2 regions of the Streptococcus sp. SCPM-O-B-15294 (M123) genome follow, and region 2 is predicted to be linked to the other one. Evidence: predicted binding sites of a transcription regulator. Region 2 holds the regulator's gene; the other holds the start of a gene.
The links. The regulator Rex, encoded in region 2, represses fermentation and respiration genes when NADH is low (regulators of the CRP and FNR family bind a similar motif). The targets are predictions, from matches to a motif close to TTGTGAANTANTTCACAA.
Positions count from the first base shown of each region.

Region 1: adhE (bifunctional acetaldehyde-CoA/alcohol dehydrogenase) is a predicted target of Rex. The motif match lies at 1,434-1,451, and genes of this name have one in related genera.

Region 1 is NZ_JBYQGU010000011.1:37,806-45,918, forward strand. It holds gene AC3E8G_RS07745 (acyltransferase family protein) at 1-1,187, shown strand, start outside; gene adhE (bifunctional acetaldehyde-CoA/alcohol dehydrogenase) at 1,546-4,197, shown strand; gene AC3E8G_RS07755 (zinc-dependent alcohol dehydrogenase family protein) at 4,418-5,467, shown strand; gene AC3E8G_RS07760 (hypothetical protein) at 5,784-5,945, opposite strand; gene AC3E8G_RS07765 (alcohol dehydrogenase) at 5,958-6,125, opposite strand; gene AC3E8G_RS07770 (hypothetical protein) at 6,137-6,304, opposite strand; gene AC3E8G_RS07775 (class IIb bacteriocin, lactobin A/cerein 7B family) at 6,317-6,484, opposite strand; gene AC3E8G_RS07780 (Blp family class II bacteriocin) at 6,506-6,679, opposite strand; gene AC3E8G_RS07785 (hypothetical protein) at 6,680-6,850, opposite strand; gene AC3E8G_RS07790 (MurR/RpiR family transcriptional regulator) at 7,357-8,113, opposite strand, start outside.
Region 2 is NZ_JBYQGU010000003.1:107,985-116,097, reverse strand. It holds gene AC3E8G_RS03530 (RluA family pseudouridine synthase) at 1-583, opposite strand, end outside; gene AC3E8G_RS03525 (NAD kinase) at 580-1,398, opposite strand; gene yjbM (GTP diphosphokinase) at 1,382-2,053, opposite strand; gene AC3E8G_RS03515 (CYTH domain-containing protein) at 2,149-2,715, shown strand; gene AC3E8G_RS03510 (ribose-phosphate diphosphokinase) at 2,778-3,734, shown strand; gene AC3E8G_RS03505 (cysteine desulfurase family protein) at 3,744-4,871, shown strand; gene AC3E8G_RS03500 (DUF1831 domain-containing protein) at 4,861-5,208, shown strand; gene AC3E8G_RS03495 (DUF4649 family protein) at 5,208-5,444, shown strand; gene AC3E8G_RS03490 (redox-sensing transcriptional repressor Rex) at 5,538-6,182, shown strand; gene radC (RadC family protein) at 6,371-7,054, opposite strand; gene AC3E8G_RS03480 (porphobilinogen deaminase) at 7,115-7,393, opposite strand; gene AC3E8G_RS03475 (class A sortase) at 7,548-8,113, opposite strand, start outside.

The DNA of each region.
Region 1 (8,113 bases), on a different contig from region 2:
CTTTAGCGACAGTGACAGGGATTACAACGACCAGCCCAAATCTTACTCAATTAGTGAAGAAGCTATCTCTACAGAAGACGTTAGCGATTTTAGCGGGTGCTTTTCTAGTTTTGTTGGTCTTGACCTTTATCCTTCCCTTTGATAGTGTTTGGACCTATTTATTTGGCTTTTTAGTAGCAACTTTTGCTGCATCTGTGATGATTGTGATGACGCGTGTCCTTCATGAAAAGACACCGAATCAGAAAGAACCAGCAGTAATTACCTTTATAGCAGATACCAGTTATGGGGTTTATCTCTTCCACTGGCCATTTTACATCATCTTTTCTCCATTAATGACCAATGGCTGGGCTTCTCTATTAACAGCGCTTGTATCCTTTAGTCTTGCTGCCTTGAGTTTCTATATTATTGAACCAACCTTGGCTGGGCGTGAACCGAAGATTTTCGGGATCTCGATGGATCTCAGAAGTTTCACGAAACCACTTTTTTACAGCGCGATTCCCTTGACCTTGCTCATGTTTGGAATTGCACTCTTTGCGCCACGCGTCGGAGCCTTTGATGAAAACTTGATTACCGAAGGGCTTCGTCAATCCGACAGCAAGATGCAGATCACGCGTGCCCAAGTTGACAATGCTTCAGCGACTTCCTACAATGTGTCAGATGGCGTGACCATGATCGGAGATTCTGTAAACCTCCGGGCATCAGATTATCTGAAACAAGTTCTGCCAGATATCCAATTAGATGCTTTGGTGAGCCGCAATCTGGACTCGGGCTTAAAAGTATATGAAACGGATATTGCCAATAGAGTCTTGCTCAAGAACGTGGTAATCGCTCTTGGAACCAACTCTTCTAATAATTATCAAGAATTGTTGGATAAGTTTGTTCAAGAACTACCAAAAGGACATCGCTTAATCTTTGTGACCCCATATGATGGGCGTGAAGCCAATGATAGCAATAGCGTTACCGTTCAGACTCGACAGTATCAGCTGGAGTTGGCTAAAAAATATGACTATGTCTATGTAGCAGACTGGTACCAAGTTGCTATCGATAATCCAGAGATTTGGGCTGGAACGGATAGTGTCCACTTTGGTTTAGAATCAGATGGTTCCATCGATGTCGGAGGAAACTTGTATGCCAACGTCGTGAAAGAAGCAGTTGATCAAGCTAATCAGGGACCGGTTAAACCCTAAAATTTACTATATAATTTAAGCAATTTTCGCTTGAAGAAAATTGCTTTTTTTAGTAAAATTAAGAAAACGCTTACAAAAATTGCGTGAAAATATTTGTTTGTGAAATTGAAGTGCGTTCTCAAAAAAATCCTTCAATTTTTTCTTGAAAATACTCCTGTATAGAAGGAGAAGGAGGGTTCATGGAAAAAAGTTAAAAAAATCTTTGTGAAACTATTTACAAATTTTCTAAAATAGAGTACAATAATATTGTGAAAAAATTAACAAATCGAAATTTCTTACACTATTCTTGAAAGTTTCTGAAAACAGGAAAAAGTTCCGGAAAAGGATAAGGGTTTCAAACATTGGAGGAAAGCATCAAATGGCTGATAAAAAAACTCTCTCACCTGAAGAAAAGAAACTCGCTGCTGAAAAACACGTAGACGAGTTGGTGCAAAAAGCGCTCGTAGCGCTTGAAGAAATGCGCAAATTGGATCAGGAGCAAGTCGACTACATTGTGGCGAAAGCATCTGTAGCAGCTCTTGACGCACACGGTGAGCTCGCTCTTCATGCCTATGAAGAAACTGGTCGTGGAGTCTTTGAAGACAAGGCGACTAAGAACTTGTTCGCTTGTGAACACGTAGTAAATAACATGCGTCATACGAAAACAGTTGGTGTCATTTCAGAAGATGACGTCACTGGTTTGACCCTTATTGCTGAGCCAGTCGGAGTTGTCTGCGGGATCACTCCTACAACCAACCCTACTTCAACAGCAATCTTTAAAGCTTTGATTTCCTTGAAGACACGGAACCCTATCGTCTTTGCCTTCCACCCATCAGCTCAAGAATCATCAGCTCATGCGGCACAAATCGTCCGCGATGCAGCGATTAAAGCAGGAGCTCCTGAAAACTGTGTGCAATGGATTACGCAACCATCTATGGAAGCAACCAGTGCCCTGATGAACCACGAAGGAGTTGCGACTATCCTTGCGACCGGTGGTAACGCCATGGTTAAAGCAGCATACTCATGTGGGAAGCCAGCTCTTGGGGTTGGTGCCGGAAACGTACCTGCTTATGTTGAAAAATCAGCCAATATCCGCCAAGCAGCACACGATATCGTTATGTCTAAATCATTTGACAATGGTATGGTCTGTGCGTCTGAACAAGCGGTCATCATCGATAAAGAAATCTACGATGAGTTTGTTGAAGAATTCAAATCTTACCACACTTACTTTGTTAACAAAAAAGAAAAAGCCCTTCTTGAAGAGTTCTGCTTCGGTGTGAAAGCCAACAGCAAGAACTGTGCGGGTGCGAAATTGAATGCGGACATCGTTGGGAAACCAGCAGCATGGATCGCTGAACAAGCTGGCTTCTCAGTTCCAGAAGGAACCAATATCCTTGCGGCAGAATGTAAAGAAGTTGGTGAAAAAGAGCCTTTGACTCGTGAAAAATTGTCACCAGTCATCGCTGTCTTGAAATCTGAAAGCCGTGAAGACGGAATTAACAAAGCTCGCCAAATGGTTGAATTCAACGGTCTTGGTCACTCAGCTGCCATCCATACAGCTGACGAAGAATTGACCAAAGAATTTGGTAAAGCAGTTAAAGCCATTCGTGTGATCTGCAACTCTCCTTCGACTTTCGGTGGTATCGGGGATGTTTACAATGCCTTCTTGCCATCATTGACACTTGGATGTGGTTCTTACGGACGCAACTCTGTTGGGGACAACGTTAGTGCCATCAACCTCTTGAATATCAAAAAAGTCGGACGCCGGAGAAATAACATGCAATGGATGAAACTTCCTTCAAAAACATACTTTGAACGTGATTCAATTGAATACTTACAAAAATGTCGTGACGTTGAACGTGTCATGATCGTTACAGACCACGCTATGGTAGAGCTTGGTTTCCTTGATCGTATCATCGAACAGCTTGACCTTCGTCGCAATAAGGTAGTTTACCAAATCTTTGCTGATGTAGAACCAGATCCAGATATCACTACAGTTGAACGTGGTACTGAGATTATGCGTTCCTTCAAACCAGATACAATCATCGCTCTTGGTGGTGGATCACCAATGGATGCTGCCAAAGTTATGTGGCTCTTCTACGAGCAACCAGAAGTGGATTTCCGTGACCTTGTACAAAAATTCATGGATATCCGTAAACGTGCCTTCAAATTCCCATTGCTTGGTAAGAAGACTAAATTCATTGCGATCCCAACTACATCTGGTACAGGATCTGAAGTAACGCCATTTGCCGTTATCTCTGATAAAGCAAACAACCGTAAATACCCAATCGCTGACTACTCATTGACACCAACTGTGGCAATCGTAGACCCTGCTTTGGTATTGACAATTCCAGGATCTGTTGCAGCGGACACTGGTATGGACGTCTTGACTCATGCGACTGAAGCTTACGTATCTCAAATGGCCAGTGACTACACAGATGGTCTTGCGCTTCAAGCCATCAAACTTGTCTTCGAAAACTTGGAAAGCTCAGTGAAGAACGCGGACTTCCACTCACGCGAAAAGATGCACAATGCGTCAACCATCGCAGGTATGGCCTTTGCGAATGCCTTCTTAGGTATTTCTCACTCAATGGCCCACAAGATTGGTGCGCAATTCCACACCATTCACGGACGGACCAATGCGATCTTGCTTCCATACGTTATCCGCTACAACGGTACACGCCCAGCTAAGACAGCAACATGGCCTAAGTACAACTACTACCGTGCAGATGAGAAGTATCAAGACATCGCTCGTATGCTAGGACTTCCATGCTCTACACCAGAAGAAGCAGTTGAAGCTTATGCAAAAGCTGTATACGAACTTGGTGAGCGCGTAGGTATCGAAATGAACTTCAAAGCACAAGGAATCGACGAAAAAGAATGGAAGAAACATTCTCGTGAATTGGCCTTCCTTGCTTACGAAGATCAATGTTCACCAGCTAACCCACGTCTTCCAATGGTAGACCACATGCAAGAAATCATCGAAGATGCATACTATGGTTACAAAGAACGTCCAGGACGTCGTAAATAAGACACTAGAGAACAACTGATGTTTATCAGCTATCCCTCGCTCAAAAGAGCGGGGGATTTTTCTTTGTTTTAATGCTAAAATTGGTTTTTGTGATCTGAAAATGATCTTTTAAAGAAATCTAATAAATATGTTGCAAGCGCTTACTTTATATGTTATAATATTCACAAAGTAAAAACTGTAATAAAATGGTTTGATGAAACCAACAAAAAAGGAGTCGCTTATGAAAGCAGCAACATATGTATCCGCAGGAAATCTTCAGTTGATTGATCAACCAAAACCAGTGATCAAGAAACCAACTGATGCGATTGTTCGTTTAGTGAAAACGACTATTTGTGGAACAGACCTCCATATTTTGGGTGGTGATGTTCCAGCTTGTAAAGAAGGGACCATTCTGGGTCACGAAGGAATTGGGATTGTCGAAGAAGTCGGCGAAGCGGTTACGAACTTTAAGGTAGGAGACAAGGTTATCATCTCTTGCGTAACAGCTTGTAACACTTGCTACTACTGTAAACGTGGCTTGCCTTCCCACTGTGAAGATGGGGGCTGGATCCTTGGCCACTTGATCAACGGTACCCAAGCAGAGTATGTCCATATCCCTCACGCAGACGGCAGTCTCTATCATGCACCAGCTTCTGTAGATGACGAAGCCTTGGTTATGCTCTCAGACATTCTTCCGACTTCCTATGAAATTGGTGTTCTTCCTTCTCACGTGAAACCTGGAGACAACGTTTGTATCGTTGGTGCAGGGCCGATCGGTTTGGCAGCTCTCTTAACTGTACAATTCTTCTCACCAGCTACCATTATCATGGTAGACTTGTCAGGGTCACGTCTCGAAGCCTCTAAGAAGTTTGGAGCTACTCATACCATCTGTTCAAGTGATATTGATGAAATCAAGGCCTTTATCAATGAAGTGACTGATGGTCGTGGTGTTGATATCTCCATGGAATGTGTGGGATATCCAGCTACCTTTGATGTCTGTCAAAATATTATCTCTGTCGGCGGTCATATTGCCAACGTCGGAGTGCATGGTAAACCAGTTAGCTTCAATCTTGATGACCTTTGGATCAAGAACATTACGCTCAATACCGGTTTGGTTAATGCCAATACAACTGAAATGCTTCTTAACGTCTTGAAATCTGGTAAGATTGATGCAACGAAGTTGGTGACCCATCATTTCAAACTGTCAGAAGCAGAAAAGGCATACGAAATTTTCAAACATGCTGGCGAAAACAATGCCTTGAAAGTCATTATTGATAACGACCTCAGCTAAGAAGTTGGATAGATCCATCACCTAAATAAGATAGAAAAATGAGAGTGGGACAGAAATCGGTAATTCGTTAGAATTCGATTTCGTCGTCCCACCTCCGCACAGTTGAGTAGGGCTGTAAAAGCTGATGAAATCAGCGTAGTAGAGCCCACTCAACCACTGCGTCTTGCTCGACAATCAAAAAATAATTGAGAGGCTAGGACTTTTGTCCCAGCCTCATTTTTTTGCTTAAAAAGATCGTTTAAACAATAGAACATCCCAGCTATAGAATGATAGCTGGGATGTTTGTACTGTTAAGTGAGATGATAAAGAAGTGTTACTATTTGCCTCGTTTGCGAGCGTATTCGTCAAAGGCGCCAGCGAAGGTTCCCATGAGAAGGGGAGTAGCGATTAGTCCAACAGTGATCCAGACGGATCCACCATCTACATGGCTGAGTTCCTGCTCGGACAAGCTTCTAAAACGTGTTTCTTCGAGTTTCATGCTTGCTCCTTTCTAGTGCACGATGCCATTGATGATACTACGGCCAAAATCACGTCCAGAATTGTATAGAATATTCCATGTTTGAACGATGAATTTTGCCGAGTCAAAGACGGAGGCTCCTCCATCAATGGTCGCCAGTTCAGCTTCTGTTAGGCAAGTATAATGGATGCTTGTATCCATAGATGTCCTCCTTAATGTAAGATCGTGTAGAGTAAATCAATTGCCTCGTTCAGAATGGTGAAAGTGACCATGAAGGCAATAGCAAATTTAGGAAAGTACCCTTCTACTTGTTTGGGTGCTTTTTTATCAAGAATGCAGTATCCTGTCAAAAGGATGAGGGTGATAAATACCAGACTCATAGGTCTCCTCCTTTACCATTTTCGTGTCATATTACTATGAAATGCATCGATCAGTTTTGTTGTCCCGATATAAGCAGAAGAAAAACCGTAAGCGAAAACTAACAGAAAAGGGAGTCCTCCACCATTAACATCACTTAATTCTTCATGCGTGAGATCTTTAAATTGTACTTGGTCTATCATTGCTTTTCTCCTTCAAATTAATTATTTAAATGCTCCCCAAATGGCAGTTCCGACAGCTGTTACACCACCAGCAATAGTGCCAGATAGATAGGGATGAGCAAGGATCCAAGCAACCAATGGGATAGCTCCCCCATCGACTTGTGTTAATTCTTCTTCTGTTAAGGGTGTGAATTTTTGGGTGAATTCTGTTGTCATTTAATTTTCCTCTTTCTTTTTTGTTTGTCGCCATCTAGCATCAACTGCTAGATAGATTGTAGCCGCTATGGCTAAATTAATTTTTGGTTGAAACGCAATCAGATGTGCATCATGTAAAACAGTTAATGCGATGATGATTGCAAAAATCATAGTGTGGATAGGCCATCTCATATCTTAATACTCCTAATTTTTGTTGAATGCAAAGCTAGGGTAATTTTCCAATAGAGCTAGCTTGTATGTGGTTGACTTTTGTTCATTTTGTGTCAGCTGAGCTGATTAGATGAAGCAAGGATAAGGTCAATAGCCAATGCTGTGTTTTTCTTACGTTTCAAGGTTTTAGTTTAAAACAAGATCAATGAAAGCAAGATTAATAGAACAAAAGCTTTGGTATTCTTTTTCATGTTTGGCATTCCCTTTCCTTATTTATTTACGGAAGAAGTAATACAAAAACCATGGGATGATAATGGGAGTATAGTACATCTATGGTCCTCCTTTCTTTTTATTTGGTCACTTATACTATTCGTATAAAAATCTGGAAATGGAAAAAATTTCTTTAAAAATTTTAGAATGTTTGCATCTCTGAAACTAGTATCAATAGACAAAAACATGAAACATAAAAACCATGAAGGATGGGAGAAGCCCCAACCTTCATGGTTTTTTAAAATAGGGAGACCATATTAAGATTTTCGAGAACGTTGACTAGAGAGTTTTTTGTTTTCCCAGTAGCTATCAAAGACAACTTCTTTTTGTTCTCGGTTTTTATTGAGGAAATGGGCATAGACCAAATCCACAACGATGAGTAGAGGGAAAATGGCAGAAATTCGATCGATGTAGGTGTTGCTAGGAAGGGCTACAGCAGGCAATACCTCTGTATATCCTTGGTGGATGGCAACAGGGTTAGAAGTTATAAGAATCGTCTTGGCCCCTTTTTCCTTGGCATTTAGTAGACTGTCTGTAATAGAGATCGTACTTCCTGATAGTGAGAAGCCAATGACCAGACAAGAGGAATCGAGAATGCTAGTCGCCCAAGCAAAGCCATCTTGATCTGTCAGAGCCTCACATACGACACCTAATCGCATCAAGCGCAATTTCATTTCTCTAGCTACTAAACCAGAACTACCGATCCCAAAGAAGTAGACCCGGTCCGCTTGGTCGATCAGTTCAGCCACTCGATCCAATTGTGAATCTTTGATCAGGCCTTCAGTGACATTACTGATATGGTGGTAGCGCTGCAAAACACTGAGAGTCAGTTCGTCATGATCTTGCACTTGTTTTTGATTCTTGGTTTCTTCGTTAAAATGGTAGACAAATTCCCGATAGCCAGTAAACCCGCATTTTTGAGAAAAACGGGTTAAAGCGGCTTTTGAGACATGTAGCAATTTGGTCACGCGAGATGAGGATAGGGAATGCTGTCGTGCTTCGGATGATAGAAAA
Region 2 (8,113 bases):
CTTTTCGGGTAATAATGGAGTCTTCATCACGCGCAATGGGAGCAATGATATCCCCTTTACTTTCCAACTCCCCCTTACCCTTTACCAATGCAAAGTAACGTTTTTGAATGGTCTTAGCCTGAAGTTGTTTATCTAAGCGAGCATGGGCATAGCCATGTTTGGCAAAAAGCATGATCCCACTGGTATCCTTGTCTAAACGGGTGACAATATGAACGAGCTGATTTTCATACTGATTGCGAACATAGTAACCCTTGACAAAGTTCGCAATGGTATTGGAATGAAGGGAGCTAGGAATGGATGCCACTCCTGCTGGTTTGTTGATAACCAAGAAATGATCGTCTTCGTACAAGATTTCCAAATCACGATCAATGGCTTCCAAGGCTTCATAACCTTCCTCAGAGGGAATATCAATCGTTACCTTGTCTCCGATATCCAGAAGATAAATGGCATTTTGTTCGACGCCATTGACTAAAATCTGACCTCCAGAAAACTTGATCTTGGCCAATAAGCCTTTTGAAACCTGATGTTTCTTCAGAAAGGTTTTAACCTTGACATGTTCATCTGCAATAAATTCGAACCTCATTCGTCAATATCTCCGATAAAGGCATCCTTGACCCGATTCCAGAAACTGGTATGGCTTGGGCTCGCTACGAAATTGATCTTGTGGTTATCAATCTGGTACTCGATATGGGCGATATTTCGATAGGAATAGGTTGAATTATCAACAGAGAGAATGTGAAAACCTGGCCGGCTAGGAGTGATTTCAATCTTATCTTTTTTGGGAACAATAATCGATGACCCCAAAGTTCGATAGACACGATTATTCAGACTAGCGATTTCAGCAATCTGAAGCGCTTCGATCGTCGGGTGAAGCACAGCTCCTCCTAAAGATTTATTATAAGCTGTGCTACCTGTAGGGGTCGAAACCGTAATACCATCCCCTCTGAATCGCTCAAAATGAACGCCATTGATGGTTAAATCAGCCACCATAGTTCGATCGCTACGTTTGATTGTCGCTTCGTTAAGGGCTCGCATAATCTTCGTATCCCCATTATCAAAAGTCACTTTGACATTAAGGATTGGGTAAGATACCTTGGCACCTGTATCGAACTTGAGATTTTCTACCAACTTGTCAATCTCATCATCTAAATAGTCCGTATAAAATCCAAGATGCCCCGTATGCACTCCAACAAAACGAACCCGATCCAATTGACTCTCGTACTTATGAAAAGCCGAGAGCAACATACCATCCCCACCGATAGAGATCACGATATCCGGATGCTTCTCAGTTAAGATAAAATTATTCTTTTTTAATTTATAACGAAGTTGTTGAAAAACCTCTTCGCTCTGGCGTTTTCGATTCCGAATAATCGAAACCTTTTTACCTGTAGTCCTCATCTGTATCATCACTATTTCCGACGCCATCGTTTAATTTACGATGCATTGGATCAAAAAGAGCTTGCGCCTCCTGAATGGCATCACGAATGGCACCCATTTCCTCATCGAGTTGATAAGCCAAATTCGCGGTGACTTCAAGACGCTTCTTAATCTCGTCTGGAAAATCTCCTTTATATTTGTAATTTAATGAGTGTTCAATGGTGGCCCAGAAATTCATAGACAAAGTACGAATCTGAATCTCTGCCAAAATCGTTTCATAGCCATTAATGGTATCTACTGGATACTCTACCACTACATGATAGCTTCGATACCCACTTGATTTCTTGTGACGAATATAGTCTCGTTCTTGAACCACGCGCATATCCTGACGCTTCCGCAAGACTTCTAGGACTTCGTCTACGTCATCTACAAATTGAACCATGATCCTCAGACCAGCAATATCTTGCATATCTTTAGCCAGGTTCTCTTCAGATATACTTCTGCGTTCCATCTTTTCGAGAATACTCTCAATCGGCTTCACACGACCGGTCACAAACTCGATTGGGGAATGCTTTTGTTGTTTGCGATACTGCTTTCTTATCCCACGAAGTTTAATCTTCAACTCCCCAACTGCTTGGATATAGGGATCTAAAAAATTTTCCCAATCAATCGCCATTGAATCACCTTGTCATCTCAAAGTTTTTTGTATAAAATAAACACATCTATTATTATATCATAAAGAGCTTGCAAACGAAAGAAAAGGACGTAGCTATGAATCATTTAGAAATTGAATTTAAAACCTTACTAACCAAGGAAGAGTACCATTCTCTAGAAGACTTTTTCAAAGACCAACCACCTATCCGACAAACCAATCACTATATTGATACGCCCGACCATGCTATCCGGAATCATCGGATGGCCTTGCGAATTCGTACCTTAGCTGATCGGGCTGAGCTAACCCTTAAAGTACCGCAAGATGAGGGACATTTTGAATACAATCAAGCCCTTACTTTTGAACAAGTAGAAACCTTTCTCTCCAAGAAGAAATTCCCTAAAGGTGAGATTGCCAGCTTTCTCACTGATTTAGACATTCCTCTAACTTCCTTAGATGTCTGGGGAAGTCTAGAAACAGAGAGACGGGAGAAAAGAATCCCTAAAGGATTATTAGCTTTTGACCGTAGTCGCTATAACTCTATCGAGGACTATGAGTTAGAAATGGAGGTGGATGCCGCTTCAGATGAAACTTATTTTCACGAATTTCTCAAGGAAAAACAAATTGAATACAAGCCAGCCAAAAGTAAAGTAGCAAGATTGGCTCAAAGTTTGCTAAATAGCTGAAATTACTGAATTTTTTTGCTAAAATAAGACTAGACAAAAATATCTAAATGAGGATCAAACACATGTCAGAAAAAAACAATATGAAGCTCTTCGCACTCAACTCCAACCAAGAAATTGCACAAAAAATTTCGGAAGTTGCTGGCATCCCACTCGGAAAGCTTTCTTCACGTCAATTCTCAGATGGTGAAATCCAAATTAATATCGAAGAAAGTGTGCGTGGATATGATATTTACATCATCCAATCTACTAGCTTCCCAGTGAACAATCACTTAATGGAATTGTTAATCATGGTAGATGCTTGCCAACGAGCAAGTGCCCATACCGTAAACGTGGTCCTTCCATACTTTGGGTATGCTCGTCAAGACCGCACTGCTGCTCCTCGCGAACCAATTACAGCAAAATTAGTTGCCAACATGCTTGTCAAGGCAGGGGTAGACCGTGTTGTAACCCTCGATCTTCATGCGGTTCAAGTACAAGGCTTCTTCGATATCCCAGTAGACAACTTGTTCACGATTCCTCTATTTGCGGATCACTATATCAAACAAGGTTTAACCGGTTCAGATGTAGTGGTTGTCAGCCCTAAAAATTCTGGAGTGAAACGCGCACGCAATCTTGCTGAATATCTAGATGCCCCAATTGCTATCATCGACTACGCCCAAGACGATTCCAGCCGTGACGAGGGCTACATCATAGGGGATGTTAAAGGTAAAAAAGCAATCCTGATCGATGATATTCTAAATACAGGAAAAACCTTCTCTGAGGCTGCAAAAATTGTTCAACGCGACGGCGCCACTGAGATTTATGCCGTTTCTAGTCACGGACTTTTCGTTAAGGGAGCCGCAGACCTACTGAATCAAGCACCGATTAAAGAGATTTTGGTTACAGACTCTGTAGCAACCAAAGAGCAAAAACCAAAAAATGTAAAATACATTACTGCAAGTGAATTGATTGGAGATGCCCTTGTACGTATCCAAGAGCGTAAACCAGTTAGTCCACTATTTGCATACCACAAGAAATAAGGTGATGGCGTGATTTATTTTGACAATGCGGCAACCACTCCCCTAAGCCCAGGAGTAATCAAGGTGATGACAGAAACGATGGAAACCAGTTTCGGAAATCCCTCTAGTCTCCACTCCCACGGTCGCCAAGCGAAAAAGATTCTTAGAGACGCTAGGGAATGCGTTGCAACTTGTTTAAAGACCTCTAGTCAACAGATTATCTTCACTTCTGGCGGGACCGAAAGCAATAACACTGTTATAAAGGGCTACTGTCTCAAACATAGACAGCAAGGGAAGCATATTATTACCACGGCTATTGAGCACCATGCCGTCCTGGAACCGATTGAGTACTTGGTCCAAGAATATGGATTTGAAGTAACCATCATTCAACCGGTCGATCAAAAGATTCGACCTGAAGATATTCGAGCTGCACTTCGTCCCGATACAGTTTTAGTATCCACCATGTATGCCAACAACGAAACGGGTGATCTCTTGCCTATCAAGGACATTTCAGACCTTTTAAAAGACCATCCTGCTGCTTTTCATGTCGATGCTGTTCAAGCCGTTGGTAAACTTGCTGTAGCCCCTGAAGAGCTAGGAGTTGATTTTCTAACCGCATCGGCCCATAAATTTCACGGGCCTAAGGGAGTTGGTCTTCTCTATGCTAAAAAGCCTGACTTCTTCAATCTCTTACACGGTGGTGACCAAGAAGACAAACGTCGAGCTAGTACAGAGAACTTGATTTCAATTGCTGGAATGGCTCAAGCCCTCAAAGAAGCAACTGAGCAGTTAGACGCAAATTATCAGTACATTCAGAGCTTATCTGAACGTATCCTAACAGGCCTAGAAGATTTAGATTTCTATCTGAATAGCACAGACTCCAAACTTCCTCATGTCTTAAACATCGGCTTCCCAGGTATCATCAATGATATCTTACTGCTTCGTTTAGATATGGCGGGAATTTCAGTATCAACTGGCTCGGCTTGTACTGCGGGGACTGTTCAGCCAAGTCATGTCCTTGCAGCTTATTATGGCGAAGATTCACCTCGCTTGAAGGAATCTATTCGCATTAGTTTATCCGAATTCAATACGACTGCTGAAGTCGATACTTTTATAACAACTATTCACAAAATTTTAGGAGAATTACATGGCATTTGAAACATCTGTCTCATTACCAAACTGCGATTACACATACGCAATCCATCCAAATATTAAAAAATATACCCTACGCGACAATACCTTTGCACAAACAAAGGTTGGAAACTACGAATTAAATCGTTTGTTAGAAGCTATTCCAAATAGTGGAGATGGCTTTAAGTTAAAAATTATCATCAATAAGGATTTAACAGGATTTAAAATTAACATTACTGACAAGTCAGGCCTTCGTTTGGTAAATATTTTTAAAAACCCAGAAAACAAGATTATCCAACAAAAATTCTACTTCCTCATGGACAGTTTAGTTGAACGTGAAATCTTTGAAAGGATTGAAAAGTAATGACCAATAGTCCTGTAGTCCTCACCTATTTGGATGCATATCAGAAGGAACGTCAGGTTAGCTACGACAACATCGATCACTGTCTATTAGCCTTCTCAGGTTGTGTGACCATTCCAGATTCCTATCAGGTTGTTTCTGTGACCTACAAGGGGCAAACCTTACCTTTCACTGGAAAAATCGGTGACTTCTATCGCTATCTGATTCAGTTTGATCAGAGTTTAAGAAATTCCAATTAAGAAAGAAAAACACCGTTTTGGTGTTTTTTTAGTAGAAGATAGTTGCTTTATTCACAAACTTTTTATAAAATAGATTTGAAAGGTTGTGATATTGTGAAACAAGATAAGACTAATCCAATTCCTCGTGCTACTGCTAAACGACTCTCCTTGTATTACCGCATTTTTAAACGCTTTAATGCAGAGAAAATTGAGCGAGCAAATTCAAAACAGATCGCTGAAGCCATCGGGATTGATTCCGCAACTGTTCGTCGAGACTTCTCCTACTTTGGAGAGCTTGGACGACGTGGTTTTGGTTATGATGTCAAAAAGTTAATGAACTTCTTTGCTGATCTCTTGAATGATAACTCCATCACCAATGTTGCTATTGTCGGGATTGGAAATATGGGGAGTGCCCTTCTTCACTATCGCTTCCATGAGCGAAACAAAATGAAAATTGTCATGGCATTCGATACGGATGATCATAAGTTAGTCGGCACTAAAAGTAAAGATGGTATTCCGATTTACGGCATCTCCACACTAAAAGAAAAACTTGAGGGACAAGAGATTCAAACAGCCATTTTAACCGTTCCAAGTGTAAAATCTCAAGAAGTTGCAGATTTACTGGTTGAAGCTGGTATCAAGGGAATCCTTAGCTTTTCTCCCGTACACTTAACAGTTCCAAAAGATGTGGTAGTCCAATATGTCGACCTAACCAGTGAACTACAAACCCTTCTCTACTTTATGCGTAAGAATACATGATAAGCAAAGAGGCTGGGACAAAAGTCCTAGCCTCTCAATTGTCTTTGGATTGTTGAGCAAGACGCAGTGGTTGAGTGGGCTCTACCACGCTGATTTTATCAGCTTTTACAGCCCTACTCAACTGTGCGGAGGTGGGACGACAAAATCGAATTCTAACGAATTACCGATTTCTGTCCCACTCTCTTTTTCTATACCAATAAATCTGTTTCTTCCCGGTAGCTATAATAATCATCAGTTGAGACAATCAGATGGTCCAGGAAAACAATTCCTAGACAATTGCAGGCTTCAATCATTTGTTGGGTGACACCATCATCATTCTTGCTAGGATGAATGATCCCGGACGGGTGGTTGTGAACCAAGATTAAGGATGTCGCCATATGCTTGATGGCATAGTGCAAGATTTCTCTTGGTTCTGCAATGCTACGATTGACTGTTCCAATAAAAATCACTTGCTGATGGATAATTTGATTTTGAGTATTCAGATATAAGGCCAGTAAATGTTCCTGTTTCTCATGGCCTATTTTTTGCTGCATCATTTTTGCCAACTTTTGACTACTCATGATTTGTTCTGTTTCAATCACTTCAGAAGTCTGTATTCGTTTCCCTAGTTCAATAGCAGCTATCAGCTCTATGGCCTTTACTTTCCCAATTCCTGGAATTTCCTGTAACTCCTGAAAACTCATACTAGCTAGTTCTTTTAAACTCTTTAGTGATCCCAACAGGTCTTGAGCGATCTCGTAGACTGGTTTATTTTTGTTCCCCGTCCGTAATAAGATGGACAGCAATTCTTGATGACTGAGCTTATCAGGTCCTTCTGTTAGCAAACGTTCTCTAGGTAAGAGACCAGTTTCTTGAAATACAATATGATACATAAAAAACCTCCTCAATTAATAATTCGCAATTGAGGAGGAAAAAGGACGATTCTGTATAAATTAAATTGGACAAACTACTTCTCTTAAGTTTTCAAGAATTCGAGTTTCTTCATTTGAGAAGTTAATTCTATAGCATTCTTGCACTTGTTCCAAAGAAGCAAGAAATTGACGAATTTCGTATCGAACTAAGTGTTCTTGATCATCAGGAATGTTTTCAATGGTTTCGAAGACCTGTTCAACTTCGTAGATCCCCTTGGTAATGAGCGCTGTTTTAGGGAAATCATTGACCAGTAAGCCATAGAAGTTTCTTAACAAAGTATAGATATCTTCTGTGCGCATTCAGTTCCTCCAAGCTTCTTTCTATCACTCTTCTATTATAAAATAGAAAGCATGCAAAAATATGTCAGTCAGGTAACATTTTATGACTATCCTCTTACAAGTTGGCAGAAAATTAACAGAAAAAAAAGAGGTCAAGGACCTCTTTTTAAGTTGATTATAATTGCATTTGATTATAAGATTTTGTGAAAGCTTCCAGTATATCTTTTGGTGCTTTTGAGTAATCTACTGAAGTTTCCAAAGTCCCTTTTACAATCGTACGATAAGTTGCTGCAGCATCCTCACAGGTCACCAAGGTGATTTCATTAACCCCTTCACGATCTGCAATGACATCGACCCGATCTGGTGTAACTGTCTCAACAGAATTGATGACATAAGTATACACCTTTTCCTTATCAGTGATATAGATTTTCATTCCAGCTTTGGCATGTTCTAATGGAGAAAAGAGCATTTCATTTGCCCCTGTCAAACCAAAGACATGGTGACTAGCCAAGGAGTAATTCCTTTCCCCCATAACCTGGTCCTCTTTCATGGTACCAGCCCCATAATAGAGTCCCACATTATCTAAGCCTTTAAAAATCGGAAGGTTCATCTTCAACTCAGGGATTGCTATCCCCCCAATAACAGGCAACTTCTGCGCCTGCCACTGGGCATTGATAACAGATTCTGTAGAAAGCGATTTGACTTCTTTAAAATCAAAGCTAGTCTTGGCATCTTTATTCT